3 regions of the Methylotuvimicrobium sp. genome follow, and region 1 is predicted to be linked to each of the others. Evidence: riboswitches for the same ligand, from Rfam matches in the RefSeq annotation. Region 1 holds a riboswitch; each other region holds the start of a gene.
What was found. A riboswitch is a leader RNA that binds a small molecule or an ion and turns the genes downstream of it on or off. The one in region 1 is predicted to bind cyclic di-GMP.

Region 1 (7,772 bases):
GCTGGGTAGCGACAATTCTAAACTGCCGACCCAAACCTTCTCAAGCGACCATCGGCTATCCGGCTATGGTGCATTGAGCGGTGGTGTCACGGTCAGCAAGCAATTTACAAAAGGAGTTCGGTTCGATGCCGGCTTCGAGTATTACACGCATCAAGGCTCACTGAAAATCGGTGGAGGCGGCGAGCCGGATTATGCCGATTTCGATTATTGGGTCGCGAACGGCTCAGTGAGTGTCGAATTTTCAGCAATCGGCCGAAGTCTGACCGATCACGATCATCACCATCATCACGATATGACCGAGCACGAACCGCTGATGCCCGCCGGTTTGATGTGCGTCGGCGGGCACATGCTGAATCAGGAAGGCGATTTCATGGTCGGCTATGTGTATCAGTATTTACGGGAAACCGGCAATATGCTAAACCGGACCTCGAAAGCTAGCGATGCGGCGATGGTGAATAACGGATACCGGACGATTCCAACCTTCCATGACATGCACATGCACATGATCGACTTGATGTATGCGCCGACCGACTGGTTCAACATCATGGTCATGCCGATGTTTATGGATATGGATATGGATTTGCGAGTACTAGATGGGATAAACGGCGATGTAACCACGGATCATTTGCACGGCGGCCATCAAACCGGCGGCATCGGCGATACGCTGATGTTCGGTATGTTCAAATTATTCAAGCATCGCGGTCACCATATCAATTTAGGGCTTGGTATCAGCGCGCCGACCGGCGATGTCGGGATCAAGCTGAACCGGCAACACCAAGAAGACGCCGGCTTTATTCATTATCAAATGCAGCTCGGTAGCGGCACTTGGGACTTTCTGCCTAGCCTGACCTATCTCGGGCAATATGACAGGTTTTCGTGGGGCGCGCAGGCCAACGCCACTGTGCGTATGCAAAACCGGAACGATTCAGGGTATCGGCTAGGTAATATGTTCCAAGCCTCCGCTTGGGGCGGTTACAGTATATTCAACTGGTTATCGGGTTCTGTGCGGGGTGTTTACACTGTCGAAGGTTCAATTCAAGGGGAATTTAATCCCGTACCAGGTGCAGCTGGTTGTACAGATCCCATTACAAATGGGGCCATACTTTGTTCTAATGTCAATCCGACAAGCTCCACATTAGATGACCCAAGAAACTACGGCGGTCGCTTCTGGGATGTCGGCTTCGGCCTAAATGTGGTCGTGCCTGGTGGCGAGTTTTCCGGCAATCATTTGAGCGTCGAATGGTTGCAGCCGGTGCATGAAGATGTCAACGGCTTCCAATTGGAACGCAAAGGCACGCTATTCGCCACTTGGAGCTATATGTTTTGACCGTGGATGATGTCTGTATGAAAAAACTATTAAAGCGATGTTCGGCTCTAATCGCTGAAAATTAAGCGCGTAACTGGTACTCAGTCATTTTTGCAATGTCGGGTAAAAATCGTTTAGCGTAGCGTAAATCCTCTCATCCTTCGACAGGGCACTCCTGAGCGCAGCCGAAGGGCTCAGGACGAACGGATTTACTTTATGCTGTTACCCAGGCTCCATCATGGCCAATCTGTTCAGGAAGCCCTAGCTTCCCGATATCAATGAAGCCGTAGGGTGCGCATCGCGCACCTTTCTTCGGTGCCGAACCGACGAGCCTGACCAGGTGCGCGATGCGCACCCTACGGCTGGCACTTACAAAACCTATGAACACCAACAATTTCAAAAATATTTTTGAGTTTAAAACGCGGGAACACAGTATTTAGCTAAAAATAGATTTTTTCGATAGCCTAGTTCTGTGCCGTGGTAAGGCGCGCGATGTAAATCCTACGGTGCTAGCCGTCATCGGCGCTTATGTTATACTCCGAACCGATAAGAACGACTTCAAAGGAGCCGGGTCATGGCTTTAGCGCAAGAAGATATCAACTATATAGAATCTCTGATTCGAAAAGTATTGGCCGAACAGCTCGATCAGTCCCGTTTCGACTCGCGTTACGATTTGGAATTAAGGGAGCGCACCATTCGTGTGGAAGAGGAGTTGAAACATCAACGCGAATTGATGCTCGAAGGCTTTAAGCAAATGGAAAAGCGCTTTGAGCAGGTTGATAAACGCTTCGAGCAGGTCGAAAAGCGTTTCGAGCAAATCGATAAACGTTTCGAGCAGGTCGAAAAGCGTTTCGAGCAAATCGATAAACGTTTCGAGCAAATCGATAAACGTTTCGAACAAGTCGATAAGCATCTCATTCAGATTACGACCCGCATGGATAGGTTCATGTTTTGGTCGTTAGGTTTGACCATCTCCGCCGTCATAGCCGTCCTTAAATTCATGTAAACAAGGCTGGGTTTATAAGCCGCCTCATTTCAAATTCGCATCTTGAAAAAAGCCAAGCGCCTAAAATTCTATCGATTCAATTTCAAGGCCATGGGCACGCCTTGTGAAATCCAGTTATTCGCGGTTTCGCATAAAACGGCCCAACACGTTGCCGATATCGTCATCGACGATGTGGAGCGCTTGGAGCAACGCTATTCCCGCTACCGCCCGGATAGTTTTTTATCCGAGATCAACCGTGCGGCCGCGCGCGCCAATTCGATAGAAGTCGATCCCGAAACCGCTGGTTTGTTGAATTATGCATTGACCTGTTACGAGCAAAGCGATGGATTGTTCGATATCAGCTCCGGTATTCTGCGTCAGGCTTGGCGATTCGATCGCGAAAATTTACCGGAAGAGCCGCAGATTCAAGTGTTACTGGATAAAATCGGTTGGCATAAAATCGATTGGACGCCGCCGAAGTTGACTTTTTCGGTGCCGGGCATGGAGCTCGATTTCGGCGGCATCGTCAAGGAATATGCGGTCGACCGAGCTGCGGGGTTGTGTTTACAAGCCGGTATCAAGCACGGGTTAATCAATCTTGGCGGCGACATTAAGCTTATCGGTCCCCGGCCCGACGGTTCGCCCTGGCAAGTCGGTATCGCGCATCCCCGTCAAAAAGGGGAGGTAATTCAAGCCTTGGCTCTTTCGGGCGGCGCCTTGGCTTCAAGCGGGGATTACGAGCGCTGTTTGCAAATCGATGGCGTGCGCTACGGTCATGTGCTCAATCCCAAAACCGGTTGGCCGGTGCGCTTTATGGCTTCGGTTAGTGTTGTCGGGGATTTTTGCGTCGTTTCCGGGAGTGCCGCGACGATTGCGATGCTGAAGGAAGAGGAAGGACCCGCGTGGTTAGAATCGTTGGGCTTGCCTTGTTTGTGGGTCGATGTGAACGGCAATTCCGGCGGTTCGCTCATGAACCGAATAAGTGTGTGACTCCTCGTTCCCATCGCTCCAGCGTGGGAATGCATACCGATCTTACCTTGGTAGCCAAGGTAAGGGTTCCCACGGAGGACCGTGGGAACCAGAAAACCAGAAAAAATTTCAAGAGGTTATCCATAAACTTGGAGTAACCTTTCCGGAGAGCGAAGTTGTTTAGCAAAGGCGCGGCAACCTATTGAATTAACTTCTTATTCTTCATAGTGAAATGATTTTTCTAGGATAAAGGTCCTTTTTTCATAAATTCCTATCGCTATTATTTTTTCTGGGGTAAATCGAACGCTTATTATGGGCGAGGTTGTGTGTCATATGCCGCAGTAACTGTGGCATATGACACAGTTATCGTAAAATTAAGAGTTTATAAGTACTTTATTAAATAATTTAAATTATTGAAACCAAGTGAAATACTAGGTATTGGCATGTAGTCTGCTTCAATTAAAAGCGAGGGGCTAGATGTTGGGTTCAGCTGATGTCAATTTTAAGACTCAATTCGGATTTAGTAGCCTTTTCAATTTAGCCACACTCGTTGTGAGACGGGGCCGGAAAGTCACGGTTCTTGTATGCAATCAAGAAGGCCGGGCTGCCTCCTTAATTAAGTATTGATTGAGTTTAACGATAGAGGGTAGTACTCACTTAACTTTCAAGTTAGCTTGGGCTAGTTTGTCGTCTTTATTGGTGACGAACCGTGGGCGTTAGCTGAATCGTATGCTTGTTTTTGTGATGGGGGCGTTGGGACTGTCTGTTTTGTTGTTGTATCGGTTCCGCGAATATCACTGTTAACTTTTAGCGTTTAACAGTAAAGAGGACTTTTTAATGAAAAAAATAATATCGTCTGTTGTTGTATTTGTAGGGTTATTGTTAGGTAGTCAAGCTTACGCCCATGTGGGTTATAGAAATCTGGATAACTTGAATCCGTTTGTCGCGGCAGTCGGTTACGACAATGGCTGGTATCAGGGGACTCAACCAACCTTGGCTAACAGCCATGATGTTCGTTGGTATAGCTTTACGTTGGAGCAAGATTCTCTTGTAAGTATCAGTGTCGAAAATGCAGGCGTTGGAACCTATACGACTTACAATAGCGCAGGCGTTGATACCGGCAATACCTTTCCTGTTTTAGCCGATCTCGATGTCGGTTTTAGTTTGTACAAAGGACTCGTACCGCCGTCTGCTTATGAAGGCGCGAATATCGATGGCGAGCCTGTCTGGCCGGTTGCTGACGGGAATAATGGGTTGTTTAATGCGGTTGGCGATACCACGATGGGTAATAACAGCGGTGTTATTAACACGATTGAATTTATTACTGCCGTTAACGATAATGGCGTAGGCGCAACCGAATCGCTTAGCAATATCTTTTTACTTGCCGGCGTATATTCACTGGTAGTCGGTGGTGCGGCCGCTGACGGGGTCGGTGGTGGCGCATATGGTGTAATTGCTAGCGTCCAGCCCGTGCCCGTTCCTGCTGCGGTTTGGTTGATGGGGTCGGCTTTAGTCGGTTTAATCGGCATGAGAAAACGCGCTATCGCCGCTTGATTCAATTCTTGTGCCGAGTCAATTAAATCCAGGTCGGTTTCCGGTTTGGTTTTCAGTTAATCAATACCGTTAGGATGCGGTATCCCCCTGGACAAGGATGTCTTACATGGCTTCTTGGTAATACCACGCTTATTGAATTGAACTTGAAAGGTCGTTTGATGAGAGACTGGGTGCGACGTAAAACCGGATAAGGAGCGAGCTTTTATAGGATTGCTTTAAAGCCCGTTATTCCGATATGGGCTGCCGTAATCCACTCTCACAGAAGAAAATCGTTGTTCATTTATTTCATTACTTTACATGGCAGTTAGTTATCGGTTTTTGATCTTTTGTATTAACGTTTATTTTGAGGAAAAAGCTATGAAAAAATTGTTGTCGACAGTGGCCTGTGCTGCTGCGGTCGGTTTTTTTCCAACCCAGCAAGCGTCAGCGCATATCAGCTGGATCAACCTGACAAATTTAACGCCGGCCATCGACGGCGATAAGCATATTTATTCGGCTAATAGTATTGTGTCTGGCAACTACGGTTGGGCCGATTCGATGGATGAAGACTGGGGCGATAGCCATCAAGGTGCTTGGGCGCAGTTTACATTGACCGAATCATCGAATGTCAACATACATGTCGAGTCTGATTATCAAGATACTTTTATTACGATAGGCGGTAATACCTTTCCTTTACGAGTAGGCGATTTAACCCCGGGATTCTCGCTTTATAACGGCGTTTTGCCTGATGAAGCCTATGAGGATGCATTTCCACCGCCGGCTGGAAAAGAAGGAGCCTGGAACGGGCAGGGCACGACTACTATGGGTAACGATGATGGTGAAGTCGGCACAATCCATTACATCGGTCATGCCGGCGAAATCGACGGCTTGGCGACGGCTGTTTCATGGATGGGTGCGCTCGAAGCCGGCATTTATACCGTTGCAATCGGAGGGACGTGTTATGAAAGAGAGAGTTGCGGTGCTTTCAATCGATTCGATGCCGATAATGTCAGTCGCGGTTTTGATATTAGCTTGACCGTCGCTCCTGTCCCTTTGCCGGCTGCGATTTGGCTAATGGGAGCGGGCTTGGTTGGTTTGGGGGCTTTCAGAAAGCGTACTCTAGCCGTTTAATGGTGTTCTGTCGTATTTTAAAGATCGATATTGTTCTTCTTTCCCTGTGATTGGGAGTGGGATCGGGTTTTGCGTGTACCAAAATCCGCCCCACCTCCGACCTTTTCTCTCTAATTAGTAGGGTGCCGCACCGCGCACCCTTTCCCCGGGCATGCCGTTTGGTGTGTTTCAAAGTTTTGTAAATATCTCCTGATTAGCAAGATGCTTCAACTTACCGAAGCCAAGTGTCCGAGCAGGGGCCAGTCGTAGTCGCAAAAACTAAAATATGCTGTTACCCAAGCTCCAGCTTGGGTAACCTGTTCAGGAAGCTCTAGCTTCCGGTGTGTCTTTCCCAAGCTGGAGCTTGGGAAAGAGCGTGATATGGGTTGGCCGTTTTTAGCTTGAAGCGCATGGCTTGCGAACCCCGTCCTGCTGGGGATATGCTGATCTTTGGGCTTTAGCTGAAGAAACTTGCTAATCAGGAAATATCTTGTAAAAAGGTGCGCGATGCGCACCCTACCAGCTTTATGTCTATAACTGAGGAGCAATGGGGTCAAAGAAAATGTGTGTCATTTCACGCATTACTGTGGCATATGACGTAAATCTTTTGAGAGATATTGCGAACTAGACTTGAAGTTAGTTTATGGCGAGAGTCGAAATTAAAATAAATTCCAAGCTATTTACTTGGTTTTGTTGAATTTGTGAAGTAGTAGCAAAAAATAAGGACTAAATAAATTATGCTTGGCACAGTAAATGAATAAGTAAAAGGGTGTGAAATAACATGGCGTTGTTATAAGTCAACGGGGGGACTTGCCGGATCGTTGTTTTGCAAATTCCTTTCTATTCGTAACTTAATAACAAAAATGGTGATCTATGAATAAAAATATATTTGCTGCATTGGCAATAGGCGTTACCGCCTTGGTGTCGATACAAGAGGCTTCGGCGCATGTGGGCTGGAATGGTCGCGATTTAATAACCGATGCTTATTCTTCGACGAATAACGGTGACGGTTCGACCACTTATCATTTCGACCGGGGTGTAGTTGCGGGTAATTTCGGTTGGGCTGACGGTTTGGATGCCGATTGGGGCGATAGCCATCGCATTCGTTTTACCAAATTCTATTTAGAGCAAGATTCATTTGTTAATGTCGACGTTTGGGGGACTGATCAAGTCAGAAATCGAAATGACGACGATATGATGGATCCTTCTTCTTTGTTGGCCGATTTGAACCCTGCGTTTTCGATTTATAAAGGAAACGGTGCGCATCATGATGCAAGTGCGGGTGCGCATAATGATCATAACTTAGTGCCCGGCAGCTCTTTTGATTGGTCTACATTTAATAATGCCGCCGATTTCGGTAAAGAAGGTGCGTTCAGAGCCTTGGGCGATATCACCATGTGTAATAATGCCGGGGAATGCGGTACGCAAGCATTTACCGGCTACTTTGCTGGCGGTGTGAATACTACTGCCGATTCGATCTCTGTTGCGGATATTTTCCTAACTGCCGGTTGGTATTCCGTAGCTGTTGGCGGCACTTCAAGCGAAGCTTGGAATTACTACACTGCGGGCGACGGCCGCGCTCCTGACCTGACGGCTCATAATTATTTGGGCACTCATAATGATTTAGATCTAGCCAATAGAGGCTTTAATGTCGATTTAACAGTCAGAGCGGCATCTCTCCAGCCCGTTCCCGTTCCGGCCGCAGTTTGGTTAATGGGGTCGGCATTAGTCGGTTTAATCGGGTTTAGAAGACGCTCGTTGGTCGCTTAATTCAATTCTAGAATTTAGCCTTTTTGAAAAAGCCCTCGGGCTTTTTTACATCAGTTAATGCCGTTGGGATGCGGCATCCCCCGGACAAGGATGTCATCT
Region 2 (7,772 bases), on a different contig from region 1:
TGGCAACAACCGAAGGTTCGCTTGCTTCCGTACGCATCTGTTCGATAATGACTTTAATATCGCCTACCGGTGGTTGTGGACCGCAAGTCGCCAAATGTTCGCCTTCGCAAGCCGGTAATTTGTTGACACCGGGTTTCAACCATTGGTAAGTCATCTCGACCACATCGAAATATTTACCGTTGAAGGCATTAGCCAATGTTGGAGCTACATTGTCGATTCTGACAAATTTATACGGCCATGCTTGATCGGCATTTTTTTCTAGACTTTGTGTGCCTAAGGCCCAAGCTTTTGTGGTCGGTGTAAAAAAGCCTGTGTTAGCGCCCGTGTTGTTGATGCCCAATTCATAATCGTTCAAACACAATTCGACATCGCCGGAACCCGAGTTTTGGATCACGATAGGACCAGTCGATACGTTCGATGATTGCATCGGTTGAGCAGCACCCGAAACGCATGGATTATGCAGGAATTTCGCATATTGTTGCGCACCGGTACCGGAACCGTTGACCCGTTTGCAATAGCGGACGAACTTCGAGCCGCGAGTGGCCGGCAAAGGCGTAACGCCCGGATATTGCGTCAACGGAATGCCGTCGATTTTAAAATCGTCCCATGTTTTGACTGTGCCGCTTATCAACGACGCAACTTGTTGTTTAGTCAAACTTGGGATACATTCTTCGCGGGCATATTCGCCGATCGTACAATCGTTAGGCAATAAGCCTTCGCCTCTTTGCGCGGTTTGCAGCGCGTCATACAAAGCATTATTGACCGGAACGCCGAATATCAACGCAGCTACCGAAACGCTATCCAGATCTTCTGCACTTTCCGGATTGACAGGATTGAAACCGGCCGGAGTATTAACGCCTCTAAACATCTTGGCGTCCACGTCCGAGATACCGATATCGGAATAACGCAATTCCAAATCGCCCGGATTGCTGATGCTGCATAAATAGCGATTCGGGTCGGTATCTGACGGCGACAATGTGCAATTATTGTTAAAGATATTCATCGCTTCCAAGCGCTGTTGATCGATCAGCGGATTGACGCCTTGGGCGGAACCGCCGGCGGAACGTTTGACAAACAACACTTTTTGGCTAGCCGATAAACCGTCGACTTTATCCGGACTCAAGGTACAGAAAAAGGCACGGTAACGATTACCCGGATTCGGACCATCGTTGAAATAGCTATGCAAAGTACCCGCATCACACAAGCTGGTGAACAGGGAGGTGATAGAGTTATCCATTGCAGTGGCACCCGACATGTTGATTCGTAAATCGGGTACATCGCTTGGCGTCCACGCCGAAGCCGTGCCGGAAAAACCGGCAATCAAAGCCGCGCCCAAGGCGGCCGTTACGATATTTTTTTTCATGACCATTCTCTTTATGTAGGTATGAGTGTAAAAAACTCCCGGACCTGCATCCGGGTATGCTTGAATGATTTTCTTATGCTTTACGGCGTTTGGCAGCGATCAAGCCCATCAGACCCGTGCCGAAAAACCATACCGCCGCTGGAACGGGAACCGGCGCGAAATTCAATGAAGCGCTGCCATTTTCAATCGAAAAGTTCCAATCGCCGAGGTAAACCGCCTTCTCTGTCAACTCGAACGTATTGGGATCCATGTCGAAGCCCCACCACCAAAACCCTGTCGATTCGCCTGCTGACGACGAAAGATTACCTGAGAAAGAATTACCAATGTTCGAACCCCAAGTTGTCGGAAAATAACCGCTTTGCCCAGGCGCCGAATAAGAATCTAAATTGACCGCTTTATCGCCGATTTGTTGATTGGTGCCGGTCAATTCGCCCGATCTTGCATTCAATTGGTCGATATGTTGATCAAGTGTTGATGACGAACCTGAAAAACGGTCGAAAGGGCCGACAGTAATTTCATTTTTGGATGTCATTAAAATGCCCAAATAATTCACGCTATCGAAATCGACGAATGAATTGTGAGCCGAGGCAATGTTATAGATCACCCTGTCACCTGGCGAGGTTGCGGCCATAAACTGGCTGAATGCATCGGTGTTGATCGAGTGATTCATTGCTTGCGGATTATCCAAAAAATCAGCATGCCGGATACCTAAATCCATTGCATATGAAATTTGCGCATCCGGATTGTAAACGCTCAGAAAAAGCTCGGAGCCACGCGGATCGTTTTCGAAACCGGTCAATTTAACCCCGGCGATTCTCGCTTGAGCACCTGTCGCAACCAACGCCATCGCGCCGACCGCTAGAGATTTACCTAATAAATTCATAAAAAATATCCTCGTAAAGTCTGTTAACAAAAACCAAACCGGGGTACATGGCCATTCCTAGTAAATGGTCGCGGCCCGGCTATCTCTTGATACTTGATAAGAGACCCGCAGCTTTCCGTCCCCGCCTCGCGGCGAGTTTGGCAACATCTTCACACCCGGCATATCCGGCTAAAACCGGAAACTGCCTATTCCTTGTTAAATCGCTGGCAATCAGTACCGCCCATGTTATGATTGCCTTCGCCGGCCCCACTCCCCCTCGCCGGATCCACTCCGCATCCGCAAAGTTTCAACTTGCGCATATTTTTTCATAGTCATTAGTTCAAAAGTTTTACAGCTTCGTTAAATTTTCATGAAACGTATTACGTTTTAAACAACTAACGCCGTTAATGCGCCGACTGTTTTGAATTGTCGCATTTCTGTCATATTTTTCGTTTATGTTTAAAAGGTTCGACTTGATACGCATATCCATATATCCAAAAACCCATAAACCTAAAAAGATCATTTGAGACTTCACCAAGCCGGTGAAAGTGTTGTAGACCCTTCATGCTTCGACTTAACTCAGCACGAACGGTCTACAACACATGCCAACTTCATCTTTCTAGGATAGAAATACATAACTTTTGCCGTTTTCAAGCCGTTCCGTTGTTAATATTCAGCCACCCGGCAATTATCGTTCCCACGCTGGAGCGTTGGAACGATAGGGGGATGTGAATAACTACGTTCCGTTAGTCAATCCGAAATATTTTTGAATTAGGTATAAGAAATTGAGCGAACTGAAACACATCATTTCACTGCGTATCGAGAACAGTATTCGTAACGCGGTTCAAGCCACCGCTTCGCGGTTTTATGTGCGGGAGTCGGATATTTACCGTTTTGCGATCAACTACATGCTAAAGCGCTTTAAGTGCTTGCATGAAGACGACTTTAGCGGCAGCGATTTGCTACCCCTTATGCTGGACATTCGCGAGGAATTAATTGGCAGCCTATCCTTAAAAAAACATCAGCTCTTCAACATCCTAAACGGCAACAATGTTCACCCGGATAAGTTTGTCGCAATGTCAGATATCGAGTTGCTATTAACGCCGCAACACTTAGTAAAACAACGCTTGCAAAAAATCGACGATAGTCCTCAATCCGATGTCGATACCGAAACCTGGCTGAAGCAATATTTACTTGAGAAATATCAATCGCCGTCGCTTCAGGATAGTTCCGACACGCAAACCCAATCATCGAATTGAAGCCATACCTAAATCATGAATTCGTAGCTCATGGGTTTATGAAAGCTTCCGATCGTTTTGCGCTAACTACTATTTGGAACTAAGCTAATAGCTCCGTAGGGTGCGCATCGCGCACCGTTCCACGGTGCCGAACCGACAAGAGCCCGACCCAGGTGCGCGATGCGCACCCTACACCTAGGCTTAATAGCCTATGAACAACAACAATTTCAAAAATATTATGAGTTTAAAAAGCGGGAAAACAGCAATTAACTACTAAAGCGAAAATGGACATATCTAAAACATAAATTCGTAATCGATTGGTCATCCATACTTACGATCGCTTTGCACAAAGCAATAACTACTATTTGGAACTAAACTAACAGTAACTTTTAGATTCTTCGAGAATTTTATGGATGCTCTATCGGCTATTAACCGCATTTTTCTTAGCCCAATCGACGGCCAGTCCCAAGATGATGAATTATTAGTCGATAAGCTTAGAAATTGGGCCATCCGCTTCGCCGATTGCAATTATTTGCATCCTTGCCTAATTGACGGGCAGCGGTCCTTAGTCTGCGCCAACCACCTTAGTTTAAAAAATCCTAAAGCTTATCAAGCTCTAATCGAGATTGCGCGGCATCATGATATTTTTCTGAAGGAGGATGCCAGAACATTAAGTTCGGCAACGTTTTATGCCGACCGGCGGCAAAAAACGCCGGTTTTTCTTGCTTTGTGCCTCGGCTTTTTGATCGCGACAACCGATACGCGAGCCGAACAGGTCGCCGGCAGGCAAGTGACTGCTGAAATAACGTCACAACTCATCAAACCGTCAAACCGCTTAAATTCGGTTAAAATCCAAAAAGGAAACCACACGATCGTTCGTTTGGTCCGCTCTGCTCCGCCCAAAACCATGCCCATTCAATCCGTCCATGACGCACAATTAAACGTTAAGCCGGATCCGCATGCTCAAGTTCGAATCAGCCGTTTACTGCAGCAAGCATACACCCGCGAACCCGGCGACCCGCCGACTATTCGCGCCGATCTCGATAAAATGGCCCGGTATTATGCAAGCTATCCTGAAGCCATCGGCCTGTTGAAATTACTGGAAGATAAAGAGTTAAAACTTCGTTATCGAAAATATACTTGGCAAACACAAGCCTATGGCAACCAACTGACCGTAACGTCGGCAACGATATTTTTCGATCCGCGCATAGGTGCAAAGCTATGGCTGCATCGCGATTGCAAAAACCACCCGGCTTGCCATATTTCTCCCGCGGACGCACTTTTACACGAGTTGTTGCATGCCAAAATCATGTTACACGACACCGACCGCTTCATCGAAAGCGGCGGAATGAAACCCACGCTTTATTTATTCGACCACGAACACGACGTCATTAAAATGGAAGCGAAGCTGTTCGATGCAATGAACCGTACCGACGGTATGTCCCGGCCTTTGCGCAATCGACACACAGGAAGACTGATCAAAGTCGAATGTTCGATTTGCTTGCCGGAAATATCATTCGTTGCCTCGGCCGATTGAACGTCTCGGCAATGCGCCCTACCGAAACTTACAGCCTCCACCTATAATTCATTCGTAAATTATCTTCCGATAATTCCACTTGCCTTGACTATGCTTGTATAGGCTCTAGCTAGGGTGTCGAAATTTACCGATTTTCAGGTCAGAAAAAATGACTGTTTTATGGGTTTTGAGAAAATAACGGATGCTCTATAACCTATGATCATCAACAATTTCCAAGATAGTTTGAGCGCCGTAGGGTGCGCATCGCGCACCTTTCCACGGTGCCGAACCGACAAGAGCCCGACCCAGGTGCGCGATGCGCACCCTACATCTGATTCTTAATAGCCTATGAACACTAACCATTTCAAAAATATTTTGAGTTAAAAAGCGGGAACCGGCAATTAGCAAAAAATGGCCTTTTTCGACAGCCTAGGCTCTAGCTATGTTCATACAGGCCTCGCTCTACTTCACACTACCGTTTCAACCTAATCCCAACGCTAAACATTCATGAATTCCGGTTTGATTTTGACGGCTATAATTAGCCTTTTTTCCTCAAGTGTTTTAGGACAAGCCTATGATGAAGAAAGGATTTATCGCGATGCGCTCGATGCCGCTCGTAGCGGCCGGATTCAACAGGCATTGGAGCAACTGCAAATTCTACGAACCGAACATCCGAGAACGCTCCGCTATCTTTACGATTATGTTCAAATTTTGTCGTGGACCGACCAATACGAAAAAGTCATCGAGCTTAGCCGTTCCATTGATTTAGATGCCGCCCCAATCTATGTCATCGAGTCCGTTGCAAGCTCAGCCAGAAATTCAGGCGACTTCAAACAGTCGGAAACGCTTTATCGTTCAGTCCTCGAAAGATTTCCCGACCGATTTGAGTCCAAGCTCGGTCTTGGGTTAACGTTGAAACAAAGCGGCGATCATGAGCGGGCCATTATTTATTTAACCGAGCTTTCCGAAGCTTTTCCCGAACGACTCGATATTTTGATCTTTTTGGCTCAGATCCATGAAAACCTGAATAATTTTTCGAATGCCGCTAATCTCTATCGAAAAATTTTATCCATTCAACCGGATCGAGCGGATGCACAAAAAAATTTGGCATTCGCTCTGCAAGCAAACGGTCAATATGAAGACGCACTATCGACGGTCCGACACTATAAAGCCGCTTTTTCCGACGAGGAGTGGGCCGGCTTCCGCTGGGATTATGCAGCCGCGCTGATTAGAAAAAGCGCCGGTATTCCAAGCGGCAAGCCCAACCGTTATCAAGAAATGGATAAGGCAATTTCAGCCGTAGAAGCCAATATCGAATCGATCGCAGGGCTTGAATTGTCCGAACCGCAAATCTGGCTCGATAGAGCCAATTTCGATTTGATGGTCGCTTTGCGCAACCGTAACAAAATGCCGGAGGTTATCGCATTATTCGAACGACTCAAGGAACAAGGTATTGAAATTCCTTCCTATAGTCGAATCGCTGCTGCCGATGCTTATCTTTATACCAGGCAACCTAAACGGGCCCGCGACCTTTATCTTTCTATCATTGAAGATTCGCCCGATAATCGCAATGCCCGAGCTTCATTGATATATGCTTATCTGGAATCGGAACAATTTAAAGAGGCCATTGAGCTAGTGGACAGGCTCAATGAAGAACAACCGGAACCCCTCGAATTTAAAGACGAGCTCGGTCATTCCCGTGTTCGGGATAATCCCGACAAAATTTATCCCGAGATGACAGCCGCCCTAATGAGGGCTTACGCGGATAAACTCTATCAAGGCCAAAGCCGAATGGAAGATTTGTACCGGCGCACGCTCTACAATCCCGATATAGAAGCAAAATTAGCCGACATTTATTACTTTCGAGGTTGGCCGCGCAAAGCATTGCGGCTAATCGAACCGGCACTGGAACGATCGCCGAATCACTTAGGATTGCGTGTCGTGCAAACCAAGGTTTTGCATGAATTAAGAAACTACCCGGCGGAAGAACAAAGCGTACAAGAACTTTACGACACCTTCCCGGACGATACCGGGGTGCAACGGCAGTCGCGATTATGGAATATACATAACGGCTGGGAATTCAAAATGTTCACCGGAGGCGGAGTTAGCGATAACCAAACCAACGATGTCGGCAACCCTAACATCGGCACGGAAGACATGAGTCTAGAGTCTTATTTATATTCAAGTCCGATTGCGCATCATTATCGAGTCTATATCCATAACGCCTGGAAAATGGGTTTATTTCCGCAACCCGAAGGCCGCGGATATTTGAATACGCATGGATTGGGTCTGGAATTCGCCGGAACTAATGTCTTAGCCACCGGCGAAGTCCATTACGATAATTTCGCAAAGAATGCGGTCGGCGTCGGACTCGGTTTAGCTTACGATTTTGACGATCATTGGCGTATTTCCACTTATTTGGACAGTCTCAACAATCGAATCTCTTTACGCGCGTTGACCGCACTTGCCGATGAGAAAGTCGTAACTACGGCAAAATCGGCGCAAGCGAGACTGACTTACCGCTTTCATGAGTCGCGGCAGATGGACTTGGCGGCAAACTATTATCATTTCAGCGACGGCAATAATCGGTACGGTGTCGACGGCGCTTATTACGAACGATGGTATAGCGGACCGTTCTATAAATTCTCGACTTATTTAAATGCCGGCTACTCAACCAATACGCGGCACAGCGGATCGCCTGACAATCCGAATCGGAACGTGAACGCATATTACTTTAACCCGGCACAGGATGCTTCGGTATCGTTGACCCTGGATAACGATTTGTTGACTTAT
Region 3 (7,772 bases), on a different contig from region 1:
AAGCGCACCAAGACGCCGCCCAGATTGCCGCCCGCTTCTCCGGCTCGGATCATATTCAGATAAAATTTGGAGAATACGCCGGCTTGACTCTGCAAGGCATCGGCAAGAGACGTCCCGCCTTTGACTTTTTCCAATACGCGCGCGAGCAATTTGCTCAATTTTTCATTTTCCTCGGTCAAATCAATTAACACCGAAAGCGATTTGTCGAGAGGTAGGCCCGAATCCAGCAAGGTGGCCAACTCGCCGGTCAACATTAATACCTCTTTTTGCGACAGCCTAAGCTGTTTAGCACCCAGTCTTAATCCGAGAAATGTTCTGCCCTTCGATAAAGAAACGTGAAGCGGGATAAAACCTTCCGTTTGCAATTCGGCGATCAAAGCCCCTTCGTCGGCGACTTCACGCAAACCTTCTTCAACTTCGCCGTTATTGTTTACGGCTTTATACGCATAGAGTGCCATCAGGATTCCGTCGTCACGCGTAAAATTTCTTCCAGAGTGGTTAAGCCCTGCAAGGCTTTGACCAACCCGTCTTCATACATGGTAAGCATTCCCTCGCCAATTGCCAACCGGTGAATTTCCCCAGCTTCCGCATGCGCCATGATCAACCGTCGAATGGGGTCGGTCATTACCAAAAATTCGATGATCGACATCCGCCCTTTATATCCTAGGCCGTTGCAGGCCTGACAGCCGGTTGCTTTATAGAGGACCAAATCGCCGTCCGATTGAAAATGTCTCAACTTCAATTCTTCGGCCAATGCAGAATCGACCGAATAAGCGGTTTTACAATGAGGACAAAGTTTTCTGACCAAGCGCTGCGCTAAAATTCCGTTCACCGTCGAACTCAGCAGGTATTCTTCCAAGCCCATATCCAATAAACGCGTCACACCGCCCGCCGCATCGTTGGTATGCAGAGTAGACAATACCAAATGTCCGGTCAACGCCGATTGCACGGCTATTCGTGCGGTTTCGATATCGCGCATTTCGCCGATCATGATGACATCGGGGTCTTGTCTGACGATGGACCGGAGCGCCGCGGCAAAATTTAATCCTATCTGCGGCTTGGCTTGAATTTGATTGATGCCTTCCAATTGATATTCGATCGGATCCTCGACGGTAATGATTTTACGCTCGGCCGTGTTCAGTTGTTTAAGCGCTGTATATAAGGTAGTCGATTTACCGCTGCCGGTCGGCCCGGTAATCAGAATAATGCCGTGCGGTTGACTCAATACCTCGATAAATTTTTCGTATTGCCTACCCGCAAACCCGAGGGCTTTAAAATCCAATACTGTCGCCTCTTTATCCAATAGGCGCATTACGACACTCTCGCCGTATAAAGTTGGAATCGTCGAGACCCGCAAATCCAATTCCTTACCCAGCATTTGCAGCTTGATTCGGCCGTCTTGCGGCAAGCGGCGCTCGGCGATATTGAGTTTGGCCATGATTTTTATGCGCGAAAGCACGGCCGCGGTCGATGTTACCGGCGGCGCATCGATATTTTGCAGCACGCCGTCGACGCGCAAGCGGACTTTCAAGCGCTGCTCGAACGGCTCGATATGGATATCCGAAGCTCGGCTCTCAATCGCGCGCTGCATGATCAGATTAACCATTTTGATAACCGGCGCTTCACTCGCCATATCTTTAAGGTGTTCCAGATCCTCTTCGCCAATCTCGTCTGTCTCGAGATTGGCAAATAGCTTATCCATTTGGGATTTACCTTCGCCATATTGCAGTTCGAGCGCGGCATCGATTTCCGACATCAGTCCGACTTTCGCAATAATCGGCTTGCCGGTTGCCAGTTTCAACGCATCCAACACAAAGCGATTTTCCGGATCCATTACCGCAACGTGAATTGCATCATCGGTATCGCGTAAACCGATTACATGAAATTGTTTCAGAAATCGCAGGGACACATCATTAGACAAAGGCGTTTCAAGCGGGTAATCCTCGACCCCGACTTTTTCTATGTCATGCGTTACAATAAAAGCTTCCGCGATATCGCTTTCCGAACAAATACCGAGTTTAATCAATAAGTGCGGCAAGGTTTCGGCCACGGTCGACTGCATGACTCGATCGACCTTTTTTAACTCGGCATCGGTCAATTTATCTTGGTGCTGTAAATAACTAAGAAAGGGGTGGTATTCAGGCGCGTACTTGGCAATTGAGTAATCCATTGAACAGTCCTGGCTATATAGATTCGGGCAGATTATAAACCATGGGTGCAATTAAAGCTGAGGTTAATAAAACTTGAGAACAATGCTTCGATAAGCCCCAAGACCAATAATAACCTATTTCAATACTATGAAATAACCAAGCCCTTACGAGTCAAAATATTTTATCCGTATCGAGATAAGCTTCTCTTATCCGGCCTTATGTCAGAATATTTAACACTTATCTCAAAGCAAATCATTTAGCCTTTCAAGACTCCCAAAAATACCCAGACATTCATATGTAACTGTTTTTCCGTACATTAATTTATTAACGATTAAGCAAAAAAACAAGCCAACTAACATCCGCCTTTATTCTTTTGCAAGCAAAATCAGATCCAGTTTTTAAGTTGGACCAATTTATTGCATCATTCGTCAAAATTTTTTACATCATCCTTTTCCCCCAGCCCTTCGGCAAGCCTAAGCGCCCCAAAGAACAAAACAGCCTGTAATGACGCCCCATACTTTCCTTGTCTTTCAGTTGTTTACAAAATTTTCCCTGCAAACGCTGCTACTTCTCATTAACAATGCATATTTTCTTTTCTTGACGTTTGGCGGATTTAATCGTTTTAAGCTTTTGTTAAGACATAAAACTGTCAATAATTTTTACATCACGAAATGCAGCTACCAAAATAAACGCGCCCTCCGTCACAAAATACATTTTATTTAATTGACAATTCAATGCCTTAAAGGAACAAAATCGACTGATGGCACGCTCTATGCAAGTGCTTTATGCGAAAACAAAAAAATACCTTGCCAATTACAAGCACCAACTATATGGCAAGCTGAAGCGCATTTAACGTATGAATTACTTTCTACCTTAAGCGCTTTTTAACGAAACTAACGAATAATTTATGAGGCATTTGGGATAATGCCTGGATTATGACGGCTCGACAGATCTATTTAACTGCCCGGGCCAGATAACTTGAAACAATAGGGATTTTTTAGCTCTATTAAGTTAAAAGCCTTACCCGTCGCGAGGCGGGGGCGGAAAGCCAAGAATCTGATACCTTCCATTTTGCATCAGATAGTCTGGCCGCACTTAATTTCAAACATATTAGAGGTAATTATGTTGAAAATTAAAGCACCGTTAAAAAAATTAAGCGCTGCCGTTGCACTGGGCCTTTTTGCCGGTACCGCTTCCGCATCAGTTTCTATCTACGACACCTTCCCTTTTGGATATTCCGGCGGCGAATCGCTTGTAGCGCCCTTTTTTGAGGACGGCGAACCTGATTGGGCAGCCGGCCGATTTACGGTAGATCCTTTTAATTGCCCTAATGGCTGCTTATTAGACAGCGTCCGTCTATCTTTAGCGTCCGGCGGTCACTTTTCAGGCGACCTCGTCTCTCTTAAGGATTCATCCGGAAACTACGGTATATCGCTAGCTGTTTATAGCAATAACTTTTTGGGAGGGGATACCCACATTCCTGGAGACAAACTGTTCGACTTATCGATACCCGACAGCTTTGTGCAGCTGGAACATTTTGGCGGCAATGACGTTTGGTTCGACGCACCGTCGCAAGATCCCAATGAAGCGGCGCTTTTACAACCAAACACAGCCTATTGGCTCTTTCTCACCAATGAAAGCCTGTCGTTTCCCATTGAATGGTCTTATAACGGTGCCGGCCATGACGGTCAGTATTATGCCGCTTATTGGAATCCACTCGGAGCACACGGATCGCCATATCTTTTTGAAGTAATGGGCACTAGTTGCACTACATGTTCGGCACCAGTTAGCAATGTACCTGTTCCAGGGGCTATTTGGCTGATGGGCACAGCAATGATCGGACTGGTGACTTCCTGGCGCAGAAAGCTTGCTTAATGTAAACGATGAAATCGAAGACATTCAAGCGTAATACAGATTATCAGCCTGCATCAGCAGGTAATTAATCTGAGAAAAAATAAATTAATAAAATTGAGCACTTAGCTCTTTTAATCACCGCATTTGCCATGGATGCGGCGATTACCATAACAATCATGGCAACCATACTTTAAATTTAAAGTAAAGGAGTTTCTTATGAAAACTAAAATCACCACCACAGCAGCAGCCGTATTGCTCGGCATTTCAACCCTGGCCAGCGCCAACCCTCCAGGTGCTCCTGCCATATACAACAATGGACCTGCAGCTCCTCTGTTGAATATGACCAATATGAGAGACACTGAAAGAGCGGCTTTCGCTCTTTACGAAGGCCTCATGCAAGCCACCGAGGCGCTTGTTTATGTAAAAGGATGTACGCCTTTTTCGGTGCCCGTATCGGCCTACTCTGACGGCAACGGCATTAATCAACTCGAAGTTCAAACATTCAATGGCGTTAGGCTTGAAGCAGCCCTGCAAGCACCGGTTCCCGGTTTTGGTCAAAACATCGACGTCACACAAGCTCCAATTGCTGGGATCTTGAACAACGTTGCCGTAGATAACCTGCGCGGTAGATACACTTACAACCATCTTAATAACTTGATGGTCAACGAAAGAACCTCTCTAAGAGTTGCCGGCCAAAACGGAAGACCTGACACATTCTATAGCGCTGCCATCAAAGACTTTTACCATGGCAACACTTACGGCCCGGGCCAATTCTATGAAATCTATGATTACGGCTTACAAACCCTATCGAAATCCGGCTACCCTGTGAATAAATGGTGGCAAAAATCGAAAGCGGTTCGCGACAACGGCCAACAAGGCTGTACCGTATTCCAAAAAGACCGTTTAGTGGGTGTTGGTGCATGCCGAATCACGCTGTCAACTGTAGGCTACAGCCAACCCGGTTTGTTCTGGCAAGACGGCAATTTGACCGTTTCTCAGGTGACTCCAAGCGCACCTGATACCGAACTGAATGGCTGCAGCTTGATTCAGGTGCCATAACCAAGCTCTATATACCGCCCGATTAAATACCGGGCGGTATTTTCTACCTTAATCGAGCTTTATGGGTATTAAATTACAAAATAATTGATCGATAGTTGTTATTTAATATTCATTTATTGAATAGAGCTCGTGTTCGTTACAACCAAAACAATTGCCATATATATAATAATTATTTTAACAACCATGGCAAAACAATACTTTAAAAAATAAAGGAGTTTTTTATGAAAACTAAAATCACCACCACAGCAGCTGCCGTATTGCTCGGCATTTCAACCCTGGCCAGCGCCAACCCTCCAGGTGCTCCTGCCATATACAACAATGGACCTGCAGCTCCTCTGTTGAATATGACCAATATGAGAGACACTGAAAGAGCGGCTTTCGCTCTTTACGAAGGCCTCATGCAAGCCACCGAAGCACTTGTTTATGTAAAAGGATGTACGCCTTTTTCGGTGCCGGTCAGCGCCTATGTCGACGGCCACACTTTCAATCAACTCGAAGTCAATTCTTTTAACGGCGTAAGACTTGAAGCAGCCCTACAAGCACCGGTTGCCGGTTTTGGCCAAAACATCGACGTTACTCAATCTCCAATCTCCGGCATTTTAAACAACGTTGCAGTAGATAGCCTGCGCGGAAGATACACTTACAACCATCTTAATAACTTGATGGTCAACGAAAGAACCTCTTTAAGAGTTGCCGGCCAAAACGGAAGACCCGACACATTCTATAGCGCTGCCATCAAAGACTTTTACCACGGCAACACTTACGGTCCGGGTGAATTTTATGAAATCTATGATTATGGCTTGCAAGTCCTGTCAAAATCCGGCTATCCGGTCAACAAATGGTGGCAAAAATCCAAAGCGGTTCGCGACAACGGCCAACAAGGTTGTACCGTATTCCAAAAAGACCGTTTAGTGGGTGTTGGTGCATGCCGAATCACGCTGTCAACTGTAGGCTACAGCCAACCCGGTTTGTTCTGGCAAGACGGCAATTTGACCGTTTCTCAGGTCACTCCAAGCGCACCTGATACCGAACTGAATAGCTGCAGCTTGGTCACTACTGCTGGCAATGGCAATTAATTATTAACTTAACGACTGAATTAAAACCACTCGGTACTGAACCGGGTGGTTTTAATAAAGACAAGCATCAATAGCTATATCTACTAGCATAAATATTAAATTGCACACTTAACTATAACCGATCGAATAGGCTTGTAATTTTATATTTATTTTTAAAATCGTTTCAGTATATATACACCTTTCACACATAAAATATCGGTATTGGACATTGGAATATTGAGGTCATAGTACGCTATTCAGCCATGGATCTATTTGAGTTCCAGGCACTGGAACTTAGCCAATAAGCAAGAATAATTTAATACTTTTTTCTATAAAATAATTGTAATTCTCTTACTGGATAAACTAGCACTATTTATTGACTTAACACTGTTTTTCCTATCGGTATATCGGTTGTTAATACCGAGAATGAGATTGCCCTAGGACCCGTGCAATTTATAAAACCAGAAATTTTATAGATTGACTAAAACAATAATATTTTGGGAAATTTATGAAACGTTACGCTATTCTCCTGGCTAGCTTTGCTTTTTTACTTGGCTTATCTAACCTTGCCTATACGGAGGAGCTTGACCCAACTGCCGACGACAAAATTGTAACTGAGCATAACTTAATGCCTGGCGAAGCTACTGCCGATGAGTCCGAACCTGCTTCCGAAGACAATATTACCGACGATTCCGATGTAACAACGCCGGTGGTACTATCGCCACAAGAAAAAACCGCTGTTTCTTTGTATGAAGGCATTATGGACATCGTGAACGCCAAAATAAATGCAAGCAGTTGTTTTATCATGAGGGGCAAATATCAAATTAGCTTATTTGCGACTGGAGCTGACGACCAACGAAAGCAAAACAACATGGTATCAGCCAAACTTCCCGGCAATACGACCTATCTATTAGCTGGCGCAAACTATGAAAATATGCCCGATGCATCAGGTGTTTATGTAGTTAGCACCCGAGGCCCAACCTCGTATGAATTCACTCCAATCGATATTTACCGGGCTATATATACATTTGACGGAGCTGGTGAAACGATGTCAATGACCGGAAATTTGGAGTTAAGAGATTTCATTTCGGTAACTCATCGATTTAGCACACTAGCCATAACCAATTTTAGCAACATCTCTTCTAATGAAATACAAGAGGAGTACGTCACTAACATCGGCTGGGGGATGAGCTCGCTTTCCTATCAGAAATTTCCCCATTCAAAATACTGGGAACGCATTAAATTTCAACGCCATAGTAATGATCAAGGACGAACAATCTTAGTTAGGGATTTATTGACTCTCCCCACTTCATGCCGAATTACAATCGATACAACCGGCTATAACAATACGGATTTTATTTCACAACAAGGCCATATTACCGTCGAATCAGCAATCCCCGGCGATCCGGTCGATGAGCTTAATCCATAGCTTTTTCGTGAGCTTATGCCCTCTTTGAAAAGAAAGAGGGCATAATAAGATTGTTAACCAAGAAACCTTCCTAACCCACCAAAGTCCTACTCTACAAAATGTAGATTTAAGCGGGAAATTGAACGCTTACCTTTTTTTGGCTATCTGATTAGATTTACAAATAAGCTGATGTGAAGCGGGCTTTTACTAAACACCTCCATAATGAAACTCAATAAAGCTCTAACT

Region 2: another riboswitch for cyclic di-GMP. It lies ahead of ACRJJO_RS15540 (hypothetical protein); the one in region 1 lies ahead of ACRJJO_RS06670 (VPLPA-CTERM sorting domain-containing protein).
Region 3: another riboswitch for cyclic di-GMP. It lies ahead of ACRJJO_RS15765 (hypothetical protein); the one in region 1 lies ahead of ACRJJO_RS06670 (VPLPA-CTERM sorting domain-containing protein).

Annotation. Positions count from the first base shown of each region.
Region 1 covers NZ_JBNGHF010000009.1:78,774-86,545, forward strand. Annotated here, with positions in the region: gene ACRJJO_RS06655 (DUF3570 domain-containing protein) at 1-1,327, shown strand, start outside; gene ACRJJO_RS06660 (hypothetical protein) at 1,881-2,312, shown strand; gene ACRJJO_RS06665 (FAD:protein FMN transferase) at 2,403-3,281, shown strand; cyclic di-GMP riboswitch class I at 3,791-3,872, shown strand; gene ACRJJO_RS06670 (VPLPA-CTERM sorting domain-containing protein) at 4,098-4,814, shown strand; gene ACRJJO_RS06675 (VPLPA-CTERM sorting domain-containing protein) at 5,172-5,924, shown strand; gene ACRJJO_RS06680 (VPLPA-CTERM sorting domain-containing protein) at 6,777-7,673, shown strand.
Region 2 covers NZ_JBNGHF010000034.1:33,046-40,817, forward strand. Annotated here, with positions in the region: gene ACRJJO_RS15535 (hypothetical protein) at 1-1,363, opposite strand, end outside; gene ACRJJO_RS15540 (hypothetical protein) at 1,437-2,246, opposite strand; cyclic di-GMP riboswitch class I at 2,313-2,398, opposite strand; gene ACRJJO_RS15545 (hypothetical protein) at 3,011-3,484, shown strand; gene ACRJJO_RS15550 (hypothetical protein) at 3,873-5,000, shown strand; gene pgaA (poly-beta-1,6 N-acetyl-D-glucosamine export porin PgaA) at 5,487-7,772, shown strand, end outside.
Region 3 covers NZ_JBNGHF010000036.1:1,843-9,614, forward strand. Annotated here, with positions in the region: gene ACRJJO_RS15755 (type II secretion system F family protein) at 1-458, opposite strand, end outside; gene gspE (type II secretion system ATPase GspE) at 458-2,170, opposite strand; cyclic di-GMP riboswitch class I at 3,158-3,247, shown strand; gene ACRJJO_RS15765 (hypothetical protein) at 3,273-4,025, shown strand; gene ACRJJO_RS15770 (hypothetical protein) at 4,221-5,063, shown strand; gene ACRJJO_RS15775 (hypothetical protein) at 5,285-6,139, shown strand; gene ACRJJO_RS15780 (hypothetical protein) at 6,627-7,547, shown strand.